Regions from separate parts of the Hyphobacterium marinum genome, predicted to be linked through region 2. Evidence: predicted binding sites of a transcription regulator. Region 2 holds the regulator's gene; each other region holds the start of a gene.
The links. The regulator LexA, encoded in region 2, represses DNA repair genes until DNA is damaged. The targets are predictions, from matches to a motif close to ATGTTCCNCTTGTGTTCC.

Region 1 (7,769 bases), on a different contig from region 2:
CCGGCGTTTCGCCCTATGCGGAAGGCTCCTGCCTGATCAAGTGCGGCAATACCCACGTTTTGTGTACCGCCAGCGTGGAAGAGAATGTCCCGCCCTGGATGCGCAATTCGGGCAAGGGCTGGGTGACCGCCGAATACGGCATGCTACCGCGTGCGACCCATACGCGCGGACGGCGCGAGGCCGCCGCCGGGAAACAGTCGGGCCGGACGCAGGAAATCCAGCGCCTGATCGGACGCTCGCTGCGCGCGGTGGTCGATCTCAGGAAGCTCGGCGAGCGCCAGATCACGCTCGACTGCGACGTCATCCAGGCCGATGGCGGCACGCGCACGGCGGCGATCACCGGGGCGTGGGTAGCGCTGTCGCGCGCCTGCAACTGGCTGGTCGAGGAGGGCGTGCTGGACGTGAGCCCGGTCCACGGTCAGATCGCGGCGGTATCGTGCGGCCTCGTCGGAGGGGAAGCGCGGCTCGATCTCGAATACGAGGAAGACCGGGTGGCGGAAACGGACGCCAATTTCGTGCTGACCGATGACGGCGGTGTCGTCGAGATCCAGGCGACGGCGGAAGACAAGCCGATGCCGGCGAGCGCGTTCGACGACCTCTTCACGCTCGCGCGAAAAGGGGTGAAGGAACTGGTCGGGATCCAGCGGTCCGCGATCGGCTAGCGGTCGATCTGCCAGGACAAGCCGGCGAGTTTCCAGCCCGTGCTTTCCCGCCTCAACACCCAGAGGTGGCGGCCCTGAACGGTCACGGTCTCACCCGCGTTGTCGAAATGCGTGGTAAAGCGGGCCGATTTCCAGCCATGCACAGGTCCCGCCTCGATGACCTCGTCGGAAATCACGATCTCCCGGATTGGAAAGGGACCCTTGGCGGCGGCAAGCGCCACGTCAATGCCAGTCACGGCCGGGCCGTCGTCCGGCCAGAGGGTGATGTCCTCACACATGAACTGACGTAACCGGTTTGAATCATTGGCGCGTTCCGCGGTGACCCAGTCGGCCTGCAAGGCGAGAATGGCCATCCTGTCGCTGGTACTCGTCATCCGTGGCTCCGCATTGGTTTCGGATAGAAGCGCTTGCCCTGATTGCGGAAATTGTCAATCCTGCGATAAAGAGAAGGCGGCGGGAGCGCGCTGGGGGGCTGAAAATGGCCCGTCCGGCTCTCACACTTGGGAAGGGGCTAGGACCGCACAGGCCCGCCCCCGCCGCCTCTTCAAGGGCCCCGTCTCCGTCACAGGGAGGTCGGGGCCTTTTCCTGACCGGCCCTTGAGGTGGGGTCCAGGGGCCGGCTTTAATCCTCTTCATCGTCGCCCGGCTCGCTCTCGTCGAAGACGAGGAGGTCGCCCGGCTGGCATTTCAGTTCGCGGCACAGCGCCTCCAGCGTGGAGAAGCGCACCGCCTTGGCCTTGCCGGTTTTCAGGATGGACAGGTTTGCCATCGTAATACCGACACGGTCACACAACTCTGTGAGCGACATGCGCCGCTCGAGAAGCATCCGGTCGAGGGTGACGCGAATGGACATGGTTCGCGCCTCCTAGATTGTCAGCTTCTGTTCCTGGCGCATTCGCGCGCCTTCCCGGAACACTTCGGAGAGCACCATGAGCGCGACAACCGCGAACCAGGCTCCGAGATTGATATTCAGCGTCGCCTCGATTTCCGCGCCGCGTGCGACCGGCAGGTCGAACAGCGTCAGCGACAGGGCGACCATGGCGCGGGCGACATAGCCCACCGCCTGGTAGATCGCGACCGCGAAGGCAATGACCCGCAAATGGCCGGCATTTTCCGGCACGAAGGGGTCGCCCGCGATCAGCGTGGCGAACATGCGGCGCAACCGGTCGACCAGGACCAGGAGCGTCACGATCTCGGCGACAAAGAGCGGGAAGGACAGGATTTCGGCCGCGTCGAGCCGCGCCAAAACCGTCTCCAGCACCGAAGCGCCGACGAATTTCATGATGAAGCCGACGATCACGAGGACCATCGTTGCCGAGACGACGACCAGCGCCGCCCAGAGCAGATACCAGGTCACATCGAGAGCGCGTTTGAGCACACCGACGAGTGTCACCCGTCCTGTTTGCGTCATACCTCATCCTTCCACGGCCCGGTGCGGGGTCCGCCGGTGCGGTCAGACTGTCTGCCACACCGGCGGCCGCCCGGGCCACCCCGGTCACGCGATCGTCGGGGCGACCGCAAAGACCACTCCGGCACCCACCGAGAGCAACAGCACCGCGTTGAACGCGACCATTGCGATGGAGCGTGCCATCGAATCAAAGGACCTGACCATTTTCATTCTCCGTTACGTTAGTGTTCGACCAAACCGTTTGCGTTTGTTATCCGGACGATCATTTCCGCCGCCCGTGGATTTATCGATAAACATAAAATTTCGGGCGCGCAAGCAAAAAATATCGTTTTTCGATATGAATTTTTTGAAAGACGATAAAATATCTGAAAGGTTTGCCCCGTGAGACAAGTCCCTGAATGGGTTTTGGCGACCCATAATCCCGGCAAAATCAAGGAGTTGACCGGACTGCTCACGCCGAGGGGAATCGTGCTGCGCAGTGCTGCAGATTTTTCGCTTTCTGAACCCGATGAAACCGAAACGACATTTGCCGGCAATGCCGCGCTGAAGGCCCGTGCGGTCATGGAGGCCACGGGCCTGACCGCCCTGGCTGATGATTCCGGGCTTTCCGTCACGGCACTGGGCGGCGCGCCGGGCGTCTACTCGGCCGACTGGGCGGGAGAGCCCCGTGATTTCGACCGGGCGATGGGCCGGGTGTGGACCGAACTCGCCGATAGTGGTTCGACCGACCGGAGCGCAGCCTTCGTCTGCACGCTGGCGCTGCTGGAGCCGGGCGGTGAGCCACGCTTCTATGAGGGCCGGGTAGGCGGGACGATCGTGTGGCCGCCGCGCGGAGAAGGCGGATTCGGCTATGACCCGATCTTCGTGCCCGAGGGCGAAAACCGCACCTTCGCGGAAATGGGTGCGGACGAAAAAAAGGCGCTGAGTCATCGCGGCCGCGCGCTGGCTGCGCTCATGGCCGCTGAATTCGGGTCATGACACCTTCCCTCGGCCTCTATCTCCACTGGCCGTATTGCGCGCGGATCTGCCCCTATTGCGATTTCAACGTCTACAAGTCGCGCGCCAGCCATGACGATCTGGTCGATGCGATTCTCGCCGACATGGGTCACTGGCGCGAGCTGACCGGCAAACGCCCGCTCGCCTCCATCCATTTCGGCGGCGGCACGCCCTCTCTCCTCAAACCCGCTCAGCTTGAACACCTGATTGCGCGGGCTGAAGACTTGTGGGGGCTCGAGGCCGGAATCGAGATCGGGCTGGAAGCCAATCCGGATGACCAGGCCGCCTTCGCCGGGTTGGCCGCTGCCGGGGCGAACCGGTTGTCGCTGGGCGTGCAGAGTTTCGATGACGCCGCCCTCAAGGCCCTGGGCCGTGCCCATGACGGGGACGGTGCGCGGGCGGCAATCAAGGCGGCGCAGGCGGCGTTCCCGCGTGTCTCCTTCGACATGATCTATGCGCTGGAGGGTCAGGGTCTTGATGACTGGCGTGGCGAACTATCCGAAGCCATCGATTACGGCACCGAACATCTCTCGCTTTACCAGCTAACCATCGAGCCGGGCACCGCCTTTGCGAAACGGGTGGAACGCGGCGCGCTCATTCCGCCCGGAGAGGACCTCGCCGCCGATCTCTATGCGCTGACGCAGGAGCTATGCGCCAAAGCGGGTCTGGAGGCCTACGAGATTTCCAACCATGCGCGCGGCGTTTCCGCGCAATCGGTTCACAACCGTCTCTACTGGACGGGCGGAGACTGGATCGGTGTCGGGCCGGGCGCACACGGGCGGCTGGGGTCCGCGTCCGGCGGCGGGCGGCTGGCCACCGAAGCGCGGGCGCGGCCCGAGGCCTACCGGGCTGGGGTAACAGAGACCGGGCGCGGGCATGGCGCACCGGAAATCCTCAGCGCCGATGCCGAAGCCGCCGAACGCATCCTGATGGGGTTACGCATTACCGACGGGCTGGACCGGGCTGCCCTGCGGGCCGCCACGGGGCGCGATATTGATATCGGTGCGGCCGAACGCTACGCCCGGCAGGGCCTGCTGACACTCACCCCGGACCGGGTCGCTTTGACACCAGAGGCCCGGGTCTATGGCGACCGGATGGCCAATGAGCTGGTACCCGACTAGAAGCCCGCGGGCTCGAAACTGCGCGGTGCGGGTTCGATCACGGTAAATCCACCACGCCCGACCGAGTAGACGGCGAGGCCGCGCTCGATCCGCCCGTCGGCCCGGAAACGGAAGAGGCCGTCCGCGCCGAGGAAGCCTTCAGGATCTTCGACCGCCGCGCGCGTAAACCCGTCGCGCGCCCCGGCCAGATGCAGGGTCAGCAACACGCCGTCATAGGCCTGACTGGCAATGCGGGAGGGGGCTTCGCCATAGGCGGCTTCGTAGCTCGCCACGAAACGGGACCGGGCGGCTTCGTCCGGACCGGCAAACCAGCCCCCGCGCAAGACCGGCTCGCGAATGGTCTCGGGATCGTTCCACAGGCCGGTGCCAAGGAAGCGAACTTCGGCCGGGTCAACATCATGATAGGGCAGGAGCGGGCCCAGCATGCGCAGGCGGACCCCGCCCTCGGGCAACATCACCGCCTCATAGCCGGTATCGGACCGGGCCAGCCGCGCTGCGGCGCTGGTCATGGCTTCCACGCCGCCCGAATAGGGCTCGCTGGCGACGAGACTGCCGCCGCCCATGCGGGATTCGGTGTCCATCGCATCGCGGACAATATTGCCATAGGCCCCGGTCGGTCCGAGATAGGCGAAGCGGGAAAGACCGGTGCGCGTCGCATATTCGATGACGCGTGCGACCTCGGTTTCCGGCGGGAAGCTGAGGAGATAAACGCCATTGCCCGCGACACTGCCATCGGTCGAGAAAGCGATGACCGGCACGTCATAGCTTCTGGCTTCATCACCCGCGGCGCGGGCGGCAGTCCCGAAAAGCGGACCAAGAATGATGTCAGCCCCGTCGCGGACGGCGGCCTGGGTCGCCTGGCGCGCCCCGCTGGCCGTCCCGCCCGTATCCTTGGGCATCAGGACGATATCGCCGGTACCGTGTTCGAAGAGGGCGAGCTGGGCTGCATTGAGCAGCTGGATCGCTTCGGCCCGCGCGCCGGAATTCTCGGCGGAGAAGGGCAGGAGGATGGCGGCGCGCACCAGTTCGCGGCCTTCCATGTGCGGCGGGATCAGACCGGTAAAGCGCGGTGGCTGCGGGGTGGGATCGACCGGTTCGGGATCCTCGACCTCGACGGGCGGCGGCTGGGGCGGCACATAGACCGGGCCCGGATCGCGGGGCGGGGCCGGTGTCGCACAGGCGGCAACGGCCAGAAGCGCCGCAGCAACAAGGCATTTGGGCAATGCGCCGAAGGCGCTTAAAGGTGTAGACAGAGACATGAGCGAACCGCCGAAAACCACTGCCGGGAAAGCTAGCCCTCCCGTGCCGGGGCCGCAACCGGTCGCGGCGGGTTTGCACCTTGTCGCGACCCCGATCGGCAATCTGCGCGACATCACGTTGCGCGCGCTCGACACGCTCCATGCCGCGGACCGCATCTATGCCGAGGACACCCGCGTGGCGCGCAAACTGCTCGACGCCTATGGCGTTTCCGCGAAGCCACGCCCCTGTCATGACCACAATGAAGACCGGGTGACGCCGGAGATTCTCGCTGCCCTGGAAGCGGGAGAGACAGTGGCGCTGGTCTCGGACGCGGGAACGCCCCTGGTTTCTGACCCCGGTTTCCGCCTGGCCCGCGCGGCACTCGAAGCCGGGCATCGCGTCCACAGCCTGCCCGGGGCCTGCGCACCCATTGCGGCGCTGACCATATCGGGCCTGCCGAGCGACACGTTTCTCTTCGACGGGTTTCCGCCATCGAAAACCGCCGCACGCAAGAAGCGGTTTGAAGTGCTGAGAACCGTGCCGGCGACGCTGGTTTTCTTTGAATCCGCGCAGCGGCTCGCCGCGAGCCTTTCCGACATGGCGAAGGTGTTCGGTTCGCGCCCGGCGGCGGTGGCGCGCGAACTGACCAAGAAATTCGAGGAAGTCCGGCGCGGCACGCTCGATGACCTGGCGGCCCACTATGACGCCGAGGGTCCGCCGCGCGGCGAGATCGTCGTGTTGTGCGGCCCGCCGGAAGCCGGGTCGCTCGACTGGGGCGAGGCCGACGTCGATGCTGCGCTTGCCGAAGCCGTCCCGGCGCTGGGGGTGAAGGGCGCGTCGCAGGCCGTTGCCGGCGTGTCGGGCTGGTCGAAGCGCGATCTCTATGCCCGCGCGCAAGCCTTGAAGGATAGCGGCACGCCATGACCGGCAAGCGCCAGGCGGCCGAGGCGCGCGGACGCCGGGCCGAGACGCTGACCGCGATCTGGCTGATGGCGAAGGGCTACCGCATTCTCGCCCGGCGGGCGCGAACGCCCTATGGCGAGCTGGACCTGGTGGCAAAGCGCGGACCTGTCCTCGCCTTCGTCGAGGTCAAGACCAGCGACAAGCAAGGCCGGGCCGTCCACGCCCTGTCACCGCGCCAGCAGGGGCGGCTGATCCGGGCTGGTGCGTGGTTTCGCAGCCGCTCGGACGAGTTTGCCAGACTTCAGCCGCGATTCGACCTGATGATCATCGAGCCGGGACGCTGGCCGGAACACCGGCGCGGGGCCTGGCAGGCCGAGGGCCGCGATGCGCTCGACCTAAACTGATCGGTTACGTCTGGCGGGCGAGACTCTGGCTCGAAGTGATTCGCACCGCCTTTTATCGGAGACCTCCCCCATGTCCCTGCGTGCAAGCTGCCTCGCCCTTTCCCTCCTGATGCTGGCCGGCTGCGCCGCGGTCCAGCCTGAACGGTCCGTCGGACGGGGGCTGGATGACACCAACGCCTCCATCTCGATCAAGGCGGCCATGTTGCGCGCGGAAGGTTATGCGCTGGAAGGCGCGGACGTGGAGGTCACTGACGGGGTCGCCCTCATCACCGGGACCGTGCCGCGCGAAGCCGACCGGCAGATGGCCGAATGCCTCGCCTGGTCGGCGCTGGCGGTACGCGCGGTACAAAACGAGCTGAGAATCTCCGCCGCCACGGACATCCGCGACCGGTCCCGCGATGCCTGGATTTCCCAGCGCGTCTCCTCGCGCCTGTTGCGCGACCGCTCCATCCGCAGCGTCAACTATAATGTAGAGGCGCATGACGGGACCGTTTATCTCCTCGGCGTCGCGCGCACGCGCGGCGAGCTGGAACGCGCCGCCGCCCATGCCGCGCTGGTTGACGGGGTCAGCGATGTCGTCACCTATGTGCGGGTGATCGGAGAGGCCTCTGAACCCGTCGCGCGCGGCGAACGCCAGGCGCGGGCCTGTGCGGGCGAAGCGGTTCCGACCATGGACGGACAGGGCAATGAGCTGATGGGTGCGCCCGACATGGACGCGCCCGAGGAAGTGCGCACAGCGCCGGTCCGTCCGATCGACTAGAGGCCCGCCCGATAACGGGCGGTATTGAGGGACAGACGAGCGACATGGTCTTGCGCGTAGCGGTCCAGATGGACCCGATTTCCGGCGTTGATATTCGCGGCGACACCAGTTTCGCCCTCATCGAGACCGCGCAGGCGCGCGGCGCGAAAGTGTGGACCTATCAACCCAAACATCTGTCCTGGAATGAGGGGCGGATCACCGCCGTCGCCCGCCCGGTCACGGTGCGCCGCGAACAGGGCAACCATGCCGACGAGGGCGCGCCGGAAACGCTCGATC
Region 2 (7,769 bases):
CCGGAGGTCATAGGGGTATGACCGTATCGGAGCCAGTCCAACAACAGGCGGGCTCCTGGCGCGCGGCGATTGCCGCCAATCTGGAACGCAGCTGGGCTGCGCTGACCACGTCCCGGGTCATCACCGTACAGGACCTGCCACTCTGGTGTCCCGTGGCGTTTGCAATCGGTTCGGCCGTCTATTTCACGCTGCCCGCCGAGCCTTCAGCGGCTGCCGGCTGGACCGCGTTCGGACTGGCCGTGTGCGCCTTGGCCGGAGCGATCATCTGGCGCCACCGGACGAGCGTGCTGATCACGCTGATGCTCGCCGCCTTTGTCCTCGCGGGCGGGGCGAGAGGGCAATGGCGCACCCTTTCGGTCGCCGGACCGGTCGTTGCAGAGTCCGAGCGCGCGCGGACCGTCACCGGCTGGATCGAAAGCGTCCAGCAAAGCGGCGGGCGGCAGAGACTGGTCCTGCGCGTTGCGTCACTCGACGGCATGGATGAGCCGCCTCGGCGGGTTCGTGTGCTGGCCAACCGCGGCGCATTCCAGCCCGGCGACGCAATTACACTCCGGGCCGTTCTGGGGCCGCCGCCCCGGCCTGCGGCACCCGGCGGCTATGATGCTGGCTTCGCGGCGTGGTTTTCAGGGCTTGGCGGATCAGGATTTGCCGTAACGCGGCCCGAGGCGGCTGAATTTTACGGGGACAGCCGCGCCCGGGCCTTCGCCCGCGTCCGCTGGTCGATGGCCGAACGCATCCGTGAGCGCGCGCCGCCGCGCAGCGCCGGTATCGCCGCCGCCCTTTTGACCGGTGACCGGTCCGGAATATCGCCCGATGACGCCGAGGCGCTCAGGGCCACCGGACTCGGGCATATCCTTGCCATTTCCGGCTTGCACATGGCGCTCTTTGCGGGCGGTGTTTTCTTCGCGGTACGGTTCCTCTTTGCCGCGATCGAGCCTTTCGCACGGCGGCATGACCCGCGCTACCCGGCTGCGATTGCCGCCTTGCTCGCGGCTCTTGCCTATCTGGCGCTCTCGGGGGCCGCGATCCCGACCCAACGCGCCTTCATCATGACGGCGGCGGTGCTCATCGGCGTTCTGGTCGGCCGGCAAGCAATCTCCATGCGCTCAGTTGCGCTGGCCGCCTTTGCGGTTTTGCTCATCCAGCCCGAAAGCATCGTCACGCCGGGATTCCAGATGTCTTTCGCCGCTGCGTCAGCCCTGATCACAGCCTTTGGAGCCTTGCGTGATCACCGCCGGCCGGGGCCACGCCCGGGCGTTCTGCGCCGCGCCGCCGGATCAATCGGAGCCATTGGCTGGTCGTCCCTGATCGCGGGTGCGGCGACATCGGGATTTGCGGCCTTCCATTTCAACCGGCTCGCCGCCTTCGGCTTCATCGCCAATCTGGCGGCCATGCCGATCTTTTCCTTCCTGGTGATGCCGGCCGGCGTCATCGCGCTGGCGCTGATGCCGTTTGGCCTCGAAGCCATACCGCTCGCCGTGATGGGGGCGGGACTGGATGCGGTTCTATCCATTGCCCACTTTATCGCCGATTGGCCCGGCGCGCTGTCACCGGTCCCGGCGGGCCATGGCGCAGCCCTGCCGCTCTATGCCGCCGGATTTGCGGCTCTGGTGGCAGGCCGGGGATTGTTGAGGCTGGCGGGGCTGGTCTTCATGGGGGCCGGTCTCATCCTGTGGTGGGCCACACCGGTCCCGGACGGTCTTGTGACGGATAGCGGCGTGGTCATTGCCCACTATGACGCGGCAGATGGAGACTGGTCGGCCAGTACAACGCGGCGCTCGCGGTTTGCGGCGCGAGTCTTCCTCGAACAGACCGGTGACCGCGAAGTCAGACTGGCGAGGGGGATGCGTTGCGACGCCTCAGGCTGTGCAGGCCGGGCGCAGGGCGTGCTGATCGCGACGCCGGAAACCGAGGAAGCCCTGATCGAGGACTGCCGCACGGCGGATCTGGTCGTCACGCGCCTTGAGGTAAACCGGGTTCTCCGGTCGCGCTGCGATGCCGAACTGATCGATGCCGATGATCTCGCGCGTGACGGTGCCCGGACATTCCGGATCACCGATGGCCGTATCACGTCGTGGGAAACGGTCGCCGACCGCAGGGGTGACCGGTCCTGGACGGGGACGGGCACGGGCACGATGGCAGGGACACACCGCGACTAGACGGCGAAAGCCTAGTGATAGCGGCGGATGAGACCGACGAGACGGCCCTGTACCTGGACCCGGTCCGGTCCGAAAATGCGGGTCTCATAAGCCGGGTTGGCGGCTTCGAGCGCAATTGAACCGCCCTTGCGGCGCAGACGTTTCAGCGTGGCTTCCTCGTTGTCGACAAGCGCGACAACGATCTCGCCGGTATTGGCGGTGTTGCAGCGTTCGATGACGACGATATCGCCTTCAAGAATGCCCGCATCGATCATGGAATCGCCTTCCACTTCGAGCGCGAAATGTTCACCCGAACCGCCGGCAATATCGGGCGGCAACACGAAGCGGTCGGTCTCGTGCTGGATCGCCTCGATGGGGACACCGGCGGCGATCTTGCCAAGCAGGGGTACTTCGCGGCTGTCGCGCGCCTCGCGCGGCGGGCGCTTGAAGTCGGCTCGCACGACATTGGGGCCGAGATCGGCACCGGCAGGCGCGGCGGAATCCGGCATTTTGAGCACTTCAAGCGCACGGGCGCGGTGGGCGAGGCGGCGGATGAAGCCGCGCTCCTCCAGCGCCGTGATCAGGCGGTGCACGCCGGACTTGGACGCCAGTTCCAGCGCATCCTTCATCTCGTCAAAGGAGGGCGACACACCGGTCTCGGTGATGCGGCGGTGGATGAACAGCAAAAGCTGGTGTTGCTTGCGCGTCAGCATGGCGTTTCCTTCGCGACCGGCGAGCGGAACAAAACATAAACTTCACGCGATGTTCTATAAGTGTTCCGGGGGCGCGTCAAGTCCTCCTATCCCTTCGGTGCAAGTAGAGACGTGAAGGACACGGAATGACCTTGTTTGTGGCGATTTTGCCCCGGCCCGTGGTATGGGTTGGGGATGCTATACAAGTCCGCCTCGGCATTTTTGGTGATCGTTGCCAGCGTCTTCTTATTCATGATGGCCGATGGCCCTGCTCACTACGAATTAATAATTCTAGAATGGTGTGAGCGGTTTGGCTCGTCTTGTCCGGCTTGGGTCCAAGAACCGGCGTGGGGCTGGCTAATTGTTGGGCTGCTTTTGACGGCTGCGATTGTGCTGTTCTGGCCCTTTTGGATCGGCCTCGTCCGCAAAACGATTCCGCAGATAAAAGGCCAGTCGAGCCATGTCTCCATCGGTGAGGCTGGTATTTGGTTATACAATTCTCTTCCGGATGACCGGCGTAGAAACCTGCGTGACGGAGCGAGCGCTTGCGATGGCGGGAACATCGAAACGTATATGCGGCAAATTGCGTTGTTGGACGCAGAGCAGGCCGGAATTCAGCTATATGCGCGCTGGTGTGATGGCGGAGACATAGAGGCGGTCGAACATGGTGACGTGGTTGATGCCCCGGGCGATGGGTGGTTGTTTGACCGCTCAAAGCCACAGCCTATCGAGGTTTATATAAGGCGGTCGGATCGTGGGAAGCTACGGAAGTGTCATGTCGAATAACGCTGACAAATTCGACGCCCTCTTGCGAGCGACGCCCAGCGCGCCACCGGAAAGCTCTCCTTCCCGCCTCAAGTAAACGCTGCCGTCCCCATCAGGGTGCGCGTGGCCTTGGCCACATCGCCTTGCCGCATAAGGCTTTCACCCACCAGGACGGCGCGTGCGCCGGCCTCGCGGACGCGGGTGACGTCCTCCGGTGTGGCGATGCCGCTTTCGGCCACCGCGAATCGTTGACCGGCAAAGCGCGGGGCGAGGCGTTCAAACGTCGCCAGCGAGGTCTCGAACGTGGTCAGATCGCGATTATTCACGCCGATGAGATTGGCATTGAGCGTCAGCGCGCGCTCGACCTCGGCCTCGTTGTGCGTTTCCACGAGCGCATCCATCCCCCAGCCCCAGGCCGTCGAGATGAGGTCCGCGGCGAGCGCGTCATCGACGCTGGCGAGGATGACGAGAATGGCATCGGCCCCGAGCGCGCGCGATTCCACGATCTGCCACGGGTCGAGCATGAAGTCCTTGCGCAGGACGGGCAAGGCGCAGGCCGCCCGCGCGGCCACGAGATAGTCCTCATGGCCCTGAAAGCCGGGCGCGTCGGTCAGAACCGAGAGGCAGGCCGCGCCGCCAATCTCATAGGCCCGGGCGAGGGCAGCCGGGTCGAAATCGGCGCGGATCAGCCCCTTGGACGGGCTCGCCTTCTTGACCTCGGCAATGAGGGCGATGCCGTCGAGTGCGGCGCGTGCCTTCAGCGCTTTTAGAAAGCCGCGCGGTGCCGAGGCCTCACGCGCGTCCTCGGACATCTGGGCGAGCGGGCGGGCGGCCTTGCGCGCGACGATCTCCTCGCGCTTGTAGGCCTCGATTTTCTGTAACGCGTTCACGCCTCGCCCCGCGAGATGGCGGCCATGCGTTCCAGCGCGGATTTCGCTGCGCCGCTGTCGATGGCCGATTGCGCCTTGGCGGCACCGTCCTTGAGATCGTCAGCCAGACCGGCGATAACCAGCGCGGCGGCGGCATTGAGCACGACGATGTCGCGATAGGCCCCTGGCGCACCGTCCAGCAGCGCGCGCATCGCCTGAGCATTCTCCTGCGGCGTGCCGCCGACAAGATCATCGAGCGTGGCGGCCGGCAGGCCAGCGTCTTCGGGTGACACCGTGAAGCGCCGCGTACTGCCGTCTTTCAGCTCCACGACATCGGTCAGCCCGGTCGTGGTGATTTCGTCGAGCCCGTCACGGCCCCGGACCACCCAGGCGCGTTCGGCACCGAGGCTGTTCAGCGCCAGCGCCACCGGTTCCAGCCAGCGGTCATCAAACACGCCGAGAAGCTGACGCTTGGTTCCCGCCGGATTGGCGAGCGGGCCAAGAAGATTGAACACCGTCCGCGCGCGCAGTGCCTTGCGCGCCGCCGCCACGTGCCGAACGGCGGAATGGTGCGCGGGCGCGAAGAGGAAGCCGACATTGGCCTCGTTGAGGGCCCGTTCCACGCGCGCCGGACCGGCATCCATCGCGACACCGAGTTCGGCGAGGACTTCCGCCGATCCCGACTTCGACGAGGCGGCGCGATTGCCATGCTTGGCCACGCGGGCACCGGCACCGGCCGCCACGATCGCGGCGGCGGTTGAGATGTTATAGGTGCCGCGCGCATCCCCGCCCGTGCCGCAGGTGTCGATGGCCCCGTCCGGCGCGGTGATGCCGGTCATGCGGGCGCGCAGCGCGGTCGCCCCGGCGGCGAGATCGTCTGGCGTCTCACCAATGGCGGCGAGACCGATCAGAAAACCGCCGATTTCCGCGTCCCCGGCATCGCCTTCCATCAGGAGGGAAAACGCTCCGGCAATTGCTTCGGCGGCCGGGCGCTCACCGCGTGTGAAGGCCTGGATACATTCGAGCAGCGCGCTCATGCGGCTTGCGCGGCAGGTCCGCGTCCCGATTTGAGGAAATTGCCGATCAGCGAGTGTCCATGCTCCGAGGCGATGGATTCGGGATGGAATTGCACGCCGTGCAGGGGCCGGGTGCGGTGTCGCAGCCCCATGATCTCGCCATCCTCCGTCGTCGCAGTGACGATAAGCGAGTCGGGCACGCTGGCGGTATCCACCGCGAGGCTGTGATAGCGCGCCGCGGTGAAGGGCGAAGGCAGTCCGGCGAAGACGCCGCTGGCGTCATGCGTCACCGCACTTGTCTTGCCATGCATGATTTCGCGGGCCTGCACGATGGTTCCGCCAAAGGCCTCGGCAAGGGCCTGATGGCCCAGACACACGCCGAGAACGGGCAGATCGTCCGGCGCATTGCGGATCAGGTCGAGGCAGATGCCCGCCGCGTCCGGACGCCCCGGACCGGGCGAAATCAGGATGGCGGAATAGGTGCCGTCGATGGCCTCGGCGACCGTAATGGCGTCATTGCGCACGACGCGGGTCTTTGCGCCCAGCTCCTCGGCATAATGGACGAGGTTGAAGGTGAAGCTGTCGTAGTTGTCGATGATCAGCAGCATGCCGCCCATTCCTGCCCGCCGGTTCGCGTTGGAAGGTAGGGCAGGGCGACGGGGACGCCAACGACGAAACGCTGTCCGGGGCGGTATTAATCAAAGCTTAACCGAAGCGGCCGCCCTGTCGGTCCATGTCTAAGCGCCGGACGTCCGCCTCCCGGTTTCGCCGTATGGCCAGCCCGGCTGCGCCGGTCCTGGCCGCGGGCCTTGCCGCGACGGCCTTTGCGTTCGGGGCCTTCGCCTTCGAGGTCGGCGCGGCTCGCGCGGAACCTGTAGAGGTGATTGCGCCATCGACGATGCAGACAGCGTCTAGCGACGTCTCACGACCCGAGGCCGTTCCTGAAGCGGTGCCCCGACTGGACTTCGAAGCCCCGCAGACACAGCCAGGTCCCTTGGTGGCGATCGTTATTGACGATGCCGGACCGGACCAAGTGCTGACCAGCCGGGCCATCGCGCTTCCCGCTGCTCTGACGATCTCGATCCTGCCCTATGCCGAGGAGGCCTCCCGGATCGATGCAGAGGCCCGCAATGCCGGGCATGAGACCTTCCTGCATCTGCCGATGGAGCCGGGCGGGCTCGCCGATCCCGGTCCGCATGCCCTGACCCGTCACCATTCGCCCGCCGAGTGGCAGGCGCGCGTGCGCTGGTCCCTGGCGCAAGTGCCCGGGGCGACGGGGCTGAACAATCACATGGGCAGTGCCCTGACGGCGGACCGTGACGCCATGCGCGCCATCCTTGAACCGGTTGCGGGCACCGGTCTGGTGTTTCTGGACTCGGTGACTTCACCGCGCAGCCGGGCCCGGGATGCCGCACATGAGCTGGATATTCGATCGCTCAGCCGGGACATTTTCATCGACCATGACGACGATCCCGCGGTCATCGGTCGTCAGCTGGCGGCGATTGAAGCGAGAGCCCGACGCGACGGACGTGTCGTGGCTATCGGTCATCCGCGTCCCGCAACGCTCGATGCACTTGAAGCCTGGATCCCGGAAGCGGAATCGCGCGGACTGCGCTTCGTAACCGTGTCCACTCTGATGGCGGAGACGGGCTCAGGTGAAACGGTGCGCTTCGCCGGCGGCGCGCAATAGCGCTTTCGCCTTGTTCAGCGTTTCCTGGCGTTCGGCTTCGGGGTCGGAATCCAGAACGACACCGGCACCCGCCTGCACGTGCATCTGGCCGTCCTTCGTGACCGCCGTGCGCAGGGCGATACACGTGTCCATGTCGCCATTAGCACTAAAATAGCCCACCGCCCCGGCATAGATGCCGCGCTGATGGGGCTCGGCCGCGTCCAGAATCTCCATCGCCCGGACCTTGGGCGCGCCGGAAACCGTCCCAGCGGGGAAACCCGCAAACAGGGCCGAGACCGCGTCCTTTCCGTCTGCGATCTCACCTTCGACGTTCGAGACGATGTGCATGACGTGACTGTAGCGTTCGACGATCTCCCGCTCTGTGACGCGCACACTGCCGGGCCTGGCGACGCGGCCGACATCATTGCGCCCCAGGTCGAGGAGCATCAGGTGTTCGGCCCGTTCCTTCGGATCCGCGAGGAGGTCGGCTTCCAGATGGTCGTCTTCGGCCGGCGTCGCGCCGCGCGCGCGTGTTCCGGCGATGGGACGCACGGTGACGGTTCCGTCCTGCAGCCGCACCAGGATTTCCGGGCTGGAGCCGGTGACCGCAAAGCCGGAGA
Region 3 (7,769 bases), on a different contig from region 2:
GAGCACGTAGAGGACGCCGGTCAGTCCCGAACCGATCTGCGAGGCGAGACGGATACGCTGGCTTTCTCCGCCCGACAGCGTGCCGGAAGCGCGGTTGAGGGTGAGGTATTCCAGACCCACATCGACGAGGAATTTCAGACGCTCGCGTATTTCCTTCAGGATGCGTTCGGCGATCTGGCGGTCCTTGTCGGAAAAGTCCTTCTCGATGTCGGAAAACCAGTCCGAGGCCGAGCGGATGGCGACCTCGGTCGCCTGGGATATATCCTTGCCGGCGATCTTCACTGCCAGCGCTTCAGGCTTAAGCCGTTTGCCGTGACAGGTTTCGCAGGGCTGAGAAGACTGGAAGCGGGAGAGGTCATCACGCACCCAGCTGGAATCGGTTTCGCGCCAGCGGCGTTCCAGATTGGGGATGACGCCCTCGAATGTCTTGGTCGTCTCGAAGGTGCGCAGCCCGTCCTCGTACTTGAACTTGATCTTGTCCTTTGAGCCGAACAGCACCGTCTTGCGGAATTCCTCCGGCAGATCGCGCCAGGCCTCGTACATGGACGCGCCGAAATGCTCGGCCAGCGCCTGCAGCGTCTGCTGGTAGAGTTTGGACGTTGCCCGGTTCCAGGGTGCGACCGCGCCGTCATAGAGCGTTTTCGACCGGTCGGGGATGACGAGGCCTTCGTCGAATTTCAGGCTCTGGCCCAGCCCATCACAGGCCGGGCAGGCCCCGAACGGGTTGTTGAACGAGAACAGGCGCGGTTCGATCTCGGCAATGGTAAAGCCCGAGACCGGGCAAGCGAACTTCTCCGAGAATATCAGGCGTTCGCCGGTTTTGTATTCGCGGACTTCCCCCCACCCCGACCCTCCCCCGGTGGGGGAGGGAGAAGGCGCTTTGGAGACTCCCTCCCCTTGAGGGGAGGGTTGGGGTGAGGTGTCTGATCCGACGTCGCGGGAATCCGCTGCGAATTCCGCCACCGCGATGCCGTCGGCGAGGCGCAGCGCGGTTTCGAGACTGTCCGCGAGGCGCTGTTCAAGGCCCTCCCGGATGACGACCCGGTCCACGACGACATCGATGTCGTGTTTGAATTTCTTGTCGAGCGTGGGGGCCTCCTCCAGCGCGTGGAACTCACCATTGACCTTGACCCGCTGGAAGCCGGATTTCAGCCATTCGGCGAATTCCTTGCGGTACTCGCCCTTGCGGCCACGCACGACGGGGGCGAGCAGGTAGAGGCGGGTGCCTTCCTCCAGTGCCATCAGGCGGTCAACCATCTGGCTAACTGTCTGGCTCTCGATGGGCAGGCCGGTAGCCGGCGAATAGGGGACACCGACGCGCGCCCACAACAGGCGCATATAGTCGTAGATCTCGGTGACCGTGCCGACGGTCGAGCGCGGGTTCTTCGATGTGGTCTTCTGCTCGATGGAAATCGCCGGGGAGAGGCCCTCGATCGAGTCCATGTCCGGCTTGCTCATCAGTTCGAGGAACTGACGCGCATAGGCCGAGAGACTTTCCACGTATCGGCGCTGGCCCTCGGCATAGATCGTGTCGAAGGCGAGCGAGGACTTGCCGGAACCGGACAGGCCGGTGAACACGATCAGCTTGTCGCGCGGCAGGTCGACCGAGACGTTTTTCAGATTGTGTTCGCGCGCGCCGCGCACGGAAATGGTCTTTAGCGGTTCAGGCATGGACTTGGGGACCTCGTTGCGGTCAACTCGCGCGCGACTCGCCGGACATTTGACCGGCGGAACATTATGTGAACAAATAGCCCGCGTCCACACGCGGGCCACAGCAATTCTGATGGAGAAGATGGGGATATGGCGGGCAGCGTCAACAAAGTCATTCTGGTGGGTAATCTCGGACGCGATCCGGAAATCCGCCGGCTGAACTCCGGCGACCCGGTCGCCAATCTGCGCATCGCGACGAGCGAGACCTGGCGCGACAAGTCTTCGGGCGAGCGCAAGGAAAAGACCGAATGGCACAACGTCGTGATTTTCAACGAAAATCTGTGCAAGGTCGCTGAGAACTACCTGCGCAAGGGCTCCAAGGTCTATATCGAGGGATCGCTGCAGACCCGGAAGTGGCAGGACCAGTCCGGTCAGGACAAATACACGACTGAAGTCGTGCTGCAGAAATTCCGCGGTGAGCTGCAAATGCTCGATTCGCGTGGTGAAGGCGGCGGTGGTGGCGGGGGCTATGACTCCGGCGACAGCTATTCGGGCGGCGGCGGCCGTTCGCAAGGCGGCAGCGGGCCGAAGGAAAACTTCCGCAATGACGATCTCGACGACGAGATTCCCTTCTAGTCATCCGGATGGTTTTTAAGTCTGGTCTGCATCCGCCGGGCGACGGCGGGTGCAGTCCGGGCTAGTCTTGGCCCCGCGCCTGCAAGGCGGGCGCGGTAGCCACCGGAGTGACTGTCCATGATACGCGCCCTGATTCCCGTCCTTGCCCTGACGCTGGCCGCGCCAGCCATCGCGCAGGACGCTATCATCCTTTCTCAGCAGGGCGACGGAACGCACCGTCCGCAACTGCGCGAAGTGCAGGGCGCGAACAATGTCACCACCTATTACGTAATCGGGGACGGGGCGTTCGGCGACGTATTCGGCGCATTGGCCGAACTGATACAGCGGCCCGATACCGCCAATCGCGAAGTCGCCGACTTCCTGTGGGAAAACCGGGACGTCAATCCGCCCGCCTTCCTGATGGAAGCGGCACGGCGGTATGCGTCAATTGATCCGGACCGGTCGGCGCAGGCCTACTTCCTCGGCCGCGCGCGGATCGTCTATGACGCGATGCGTTGTTCGGACTCTACCGCGCTACAGGCCATTCCCATCATCAACGAGTTTGCCGGTCCGGAAATGGCCACCGTGCTGTCGGACCCCGCGCGCATCCATGCCCAGCTCAGCGCGGTCTATTCCTCGGGGGAGGCGTTCACCAGTCCAGCCTCGCCCTGGTGGATCTGCTCTTCGGCGGATTCGGTGTTTTTCGCCGCCGTCAACAATCAGCCAATCACCCGTAATGAATGGCTGAAACAGCAGACCGAATGGAGCGTGGTACGTGACGGTGTGAACCGGAACATGCTGACGAATATCCGGCTCGCTGAAACGGCGATGAATGGACAATAAGGGCTATCAGGACGCTTTTTTCGTGGCGTCCTGACAGGATTCCGATTGAAGTCCGGCGCGGCGATGGCCGTGGTCGCGGCGGGGAAATGACCGATGCCGAGTTTACAGGCCGCTATGTCGCCCTGAAGCATGCCAGCTTCGTCGCGCTGGACCGTGATGCGAATTCCCATGTTACGCCGAGGAGCTGGCCAATGCTCTGGGCGGAATCGCGTACGACGCGGCGTCGGTCGAGCGCAATTCGCGCCCGCCTGACGTCATGGCCCGCGAGCGGATCGCCGACTTTGACACGAATGGCGATGGCCGGCTCAGCGTCGCCGAGTTCGCCGCCAGTTAAACCAGCGCCATTTCAACGGGATACGGCCACCGGTTCTGCCGGTGGCCATTTCCGTATCCGGTCTTTTCCAAGCTGCGTCCGGAGCGCCCCGCGCGTTTGCCCCGCAGGGCGCGGATTGGTAGGCTGCAAGCCAGTTTTTCCGGCGCGATTCCCGTCGCGCGACAGGCCGTGACGCAACCCGGTCCACCGGTGCGGCCAGACCCGAGACCAGACCCGAAAGACGAGGGGCTTCCTTGAGCGACGAAACCGACGAAATCACTGGCGGCCCCGGTCAACCGGATCGCCCGGACGGCCCGACGATCTCCATCGAGGAGGAGATGCGCTCCTCCTATCTTGATTACGCGATGAGCGTGATCGTCAGCCGCGCCATTCCCGATGCGCGGGACGGTCTGAAGCCTGTGCACCGGCGCATTCTCTACGCGATGCACGAGGGCGGCTACACGCACGACAAGCCCTACCGCAAGTGCGCCAACGTCGTCGGTGACGTGATGGGTCGCTATCACCCGCACGGTGACAGCGCGATCTACGACGCCCTTGTGCGGATGGCTCAGCCTTTCTCGATGAGCCTGGAACTGATCGACGGGCAGGGCAATTTCGGCTCGGTCGACGGCGACCCGGCCGCGGCGATGCGCTATACCGAGTGCCGAATGGACCCGGCGGCCGAAGCGCTGCTCGCGGACATCGAGAAAAGCACGGTCGATTTCGAACCGACGTACGACTCCTCCCGCGAGGAGCCGCGTGTCTTGCCGGCGCGCTATCCCAACCTGCTCGTCAACGGGGCGGGTGGTATCGCGGTCGGCATGGCGACCAATATCCCGCCACACAATCTGGGCGAGATCGTCGATGCGACGCTCGCCATCATGGACAATCCGGAATTGACCGATGCCGAACTGCTCGACATCGTGCCGGGACCGGACTTCCCGACCGGCGCATTGATTGTTGGCCGCGCCGGTTCACGACAGGGCCTGTCAACCGGGCGCGGCTCGGTCATCATGCGCGCCAAGGCGACGGTCGAGACCATTCGCAAGGACCGCGAGGCGATCATCGTTCACGCCATTCCCTTCCAGGTGAACAAGGCGACGATGATCGAGAAGATCGCCGAACTGGTCCACGACAAGCGCGTGGAAGGCATTTCCGACCTGCGCGACGAATCTGACCGCTCGGGCATGCGCGTCGTCATCGAACTGAAGAAGGACGCCAATGCCGAGGTGATCCTCAACCAGCTTTACCGCTGGTCCCAGCTGCAGACGAGCTTTGGCATGAACATGCTGGCGCTGGTCGACGGCCGGCCCCAGCAGATGGGGCTGCGCGGCTTCCTCGACGTCTTCCTTCGCTTCCGCGAGGAAGTCGTGGCCCGGCGTGCCAAACACGAACTGATGAAGGCGCGCGACCGCGCTCACGTCATTGTCGGTCTGGCGCTGGCGGTCGCGAATATCGACGAGGTCATCGCACTGATCCGGGCTGCACCGAACCCGGCGACGGCACGCGAACAGCTGATGGCGCGCGACTGGCCGGCCAAGGATGTCGCGCCTCTGGTACGCCTCGTTGCCGACCCGCGCTCGATGCTGGATGACAATGGCAATCTGCGCCTGACCGAAGAGCAGGCGAAGGCCATTCTCGATCTGCGCCTGAACCGGTTGACCGGGCTGGGCCGGGACGAGCTCGGCAATGAGGCGCAAGGCCTGTCCGAGCAGATCCGCGACCTGCTGGACATTCTGCGGTCGCGCGCCCGCGTGCTCGACATCATCCGCGATGAGCTGCGTGAGGCGAAGGAAAAATTCGCTGTGCCGCGCCGCACCGAAATTCTCGACGTCGAACTGGAAGTCGAGGACGAGGACCTGATCGCGCGCGAAGACATGGTCGTGACCGTCACGCACGGTGGCTATGTCAAGCGCACCGCGCTTTCCGACTACCGGGCGCAGCGCCGGGGCGGCAAGGGCCGTTCGGGCATGTCGATGAAGGACGAGGATTTCGTTGCCTCGCTCTTCGTGGCCTCGACCCACGCGCCGCTTCTGTTCTTCTCGTCGGACGGCATGGTGTACAAGACCAAGACTTGGCGGCTGCCGCTTGGCGCGCCGAACACGCGGGGCAAGGCGCTGGTCAACATGCTGCCGCTCGCCGAGGGCGAAATCATCACCTCGGTGATGGCGCTGCCCGAGGACGAGAGCGAGTGGGACAAGCTGGACGTGATGTTCGCGACGACGGCGGGCACGATCAGGCGCAACAAGCTGTCCGACTTCGTTCAGGTCAATCGCAATGGCAAGATCGCGATGAAGCTTGAGGGCGAGGACCGCATCGTCGGTGTCCGCATGTGCACCGAGGATGATGACGTCCTGCTGACCACCCACAATGGCCGCGCGATCCGCTTCCGGGCCACCGATGTGCGCGTCTTTGCAGGCCGATCGTCGATTGGCGTGCGCGGTGTGAAACTGGGCAAGAAGGACCACGTTATCTCGATGGCGATCCTGCGCCATGTCGAGAATGATCCGGCCGAAGCCCGCGCCTATCTCAAACACGCCTCGGCCATGCGCCGGGCGGCGGGTGATGATGCCGCTGACGATGCGATTTCGATGGAAGAGGGCGATGAAGCAGCCTTGACGCCGGAACGGATCGCAGAGCTTGGTGCCGCCGAGGAGTTCGTTCTCACGGTGGCGGCCGACGGCATCGGCAAGCGGTCCTCGGCCTATGAATACCGCGTCATGAACCGGGGCGGGCAGGGCGTTGCCGCCCATGATCTCTCGCGCGGCGTACCGCTCTCGGCGAGTTTCCCGGTGGAAGACTCCGACCAGATCATGGCGGTCACCGATGGCGGGCAACTGATCCGCTTCCCGGTCGACACGGTGCGGATCGCGGGCCGGGCCACCAAGGGCGTCATGCTGCTGCGTATCGGCAAGGACGAGAATGTCGTCTCGGTCGTGCGTATCGAGGATTCCGGTGAGGAAGAGCCTGACGAGGCCGAGGGTGATACCAAAGTCGGCGAGGATCCGTCTGAATCATGAACGATCAGCCGGGGTCTGACATCGCCACGGGTGTCAAATCCCTGCCGTCATGGCATGGTGGACCTGTCGCCGCTTAATCCGTCGCGGCCTATCCCGAAGTTCCGCCTGGAGCAGTCATGACCCTCACCGCGCTTTATCCCGGCACGTTCGACCCGCTGACCAATGGGCATGTCGACATCATCAAGCGCGCTGTGAAAATCGTCGACCGGCTGGTCATCGGTGTCGCGATCAACCGCGACAAGGGACCGCTTTTTTCCATCGACGAGCGGGTGGCCATGGTCCAGGCCGAAATGGCATCGCTGTCCGACCGCGCACAGATCGAGGTGCGCCCGTTTGAGAGCCTGCTGATGCATTTCGCCGAGGAAGTCGGGGCGCAGGTGATCGTGCGCGGCCTGCGGGCGGTGTCGGACTTCGAGTATGAATTCCAGATGGTCGGGATGAATCAGCGTCTCAATCCCGACATAGAAACAGTCTTTCTGATGGCCGATCCGCGCCACCAGGCCATCGCCTCGCGGCTGGTCAAGGAAATCGCCCGGCTGGGCGGCAATATCGACGGTTTCGTGCCCGCGGCCGTGCGGGAACAGTTGAAGGAGAAGTTCCGGTGAAGAAATCCCTCTGGTTTGCGGGCGTCATGGCCCTGACCTTCGCGGCGACGGCGTGCGCCGACAATTCCGCGACTGAAGCCGAGACCACAAATGATGCGGCTCCGGCTGGCGAAGTGGCTGGTTCTGCGGCGTCGAGCGCAGCGGTCAATACCGCCGCTTCTGTCGTCCAGGAGGAAGCAAGTGAACCGGAAACCTCGGCTTTCGAATTCCCGGACGATGCCTGGCGGACGGTCGATCCGGAAGACATGCTGTATATCGAGACCGATCACGGCATGATCGTCATCGAGCTGGCTCCGGAATTCGCACCTCAGCACGTCGAGCGCATGACCACGCTGGCGCGGCAGAATTTCTATGACTACCTGGTCTGGCACCGCGTCATCGATGGCTTCGTCGCGCAGGGCGGCGGCAGCCGGTCCAATCCCAATCATGGCACCGATTTGCCGAATGTTCCCGGCGAATTCACTACGCGCCGTGGTCCGGACATGCCGATCACCGAGCTGCAGCAACGCACGGTCAATCCGCGTCAGGACCCGCGCGAAGCTCCGGCCGGCTTCTGGAACGGATTCCCGGCGGGAACCGGGCCGATCGTCCAGGCCAGCATCACGGGCGACGGCCGGGTGCAATCCTGGCTGCTGCACTGCACCGGAGCGGCCGCCATGGCACGGACGAACGATCCCAACAGCGCGGGCAGCCAGTTCTACATCACCCGCGGCAATGCCGAGC

Region 1: a site for LexA is predicted at 2,377-2,394, ahead of rdgB (RdgB/HAM1 family non-canonical purine NTP pyrophosphatase). Genes of this name have one in related genera too.
Region 3: a site for LexA is predicted at 1,730-1,747, ahead of uvrA (excinuclease ABC subunit UvrA). Genes of this name have one in related genera too.

The regions. Positions count from the first base shown of each region.
Region 1 is NZ_JAZDRO010000001.1:384,816-392,584, forward strand. Features, by position in the region: gene rph (ribonuclease PH) at 1-662, shown strand, start outside; gene V0U35_RS01875 (YybH family protein) at 659-1,036, opposite strand; gene V0U35_RS01880 (helix-turn-helix domain-containing protein) at 1,285-1,515, opposite strand; gene V0U35_RS01885 (DUF2975 domain-containing protein) at 1,528-2,073, opposite strand; gene rdgB (RdgB/HAM1 family non-canonical purine NTP pyrophosphatase) at 2,452-3,048, shown strand; gene hemW (radical SAM family heme chaperone HemW) at 3,045-4,187, shown strand; gene V0U35_RS01900 (penicillin-binding protein activator) at 4,184-5,446, opposite strand; gene rsmI (16S rRNA (cytidine(1402)-2'-O)-methyltransferase) at 5,445-6,350, shown strand; gene V0U35_RS01910 (YraN family protein) at 6,347-6,733, shown strand; gene V0U35_RS01915 (BON domain-containing protein) at 6,804-7,493, shown strand; gene gshB (glutathione synthase) at 7,538-7,769, shown strand, end outside.
Region 2 is NZ_JAZDRO010000006.1:14,873-22,641, reverse strand. Features, by position in the region: gene V0U35_RS12610 (ComEC/Rec2 family competence protein) at 18-2,159, shown strand; gene lexA (transcriptional repressor LexA) at 2,171-2,851, opposite strand; gene V0U35_RS12600 (hypothetical protein) at 3,026-3,616, shown strand; gene trpC (indole-3-glycerol phosphate synthase TrpC) at 3,685-4,485, opposite strand; gene trpD (anthranilate phosphoribosyltransferase) at 4,482-5,501, opposite strand; gene V0U35_RS12585 (anthranilate synthase component II) at 5,498-6,088, opposite strand; gene V0U35_RS12580 (divergent polysaccharide deacetylase family protein) at 6,253-7,170, shown strand; gene trpE (anthranilate synthase component I) at 7,132-7,769, opposite strand, start outside.
Region 3 is NZ_JAZDRO010000007.1:48,196-55,964, forward strand. Features, by position in the region: gene uvrA (excinuclease ABC subunit UvrA) at 1-1,671, opposite strand, end outside; gene V0U35_RS13260 (single-stranded DNA-binding protein) at 1,801-2,286, shown strand; gene V0U35_RS13265 (hypothetical protein) at 2,404-3,108, shown strand; gene gyrA (DNA gyrase subunit A) at 3,676-6,441, shown strand; gene coaD (pantetheine-phosphate adenylyltransferase) at 6,558-7,046, shown strand; gene V0U35_RS13280 (peptidylprolyl isomerase) at 7,043-7,769, shown strand, end outside.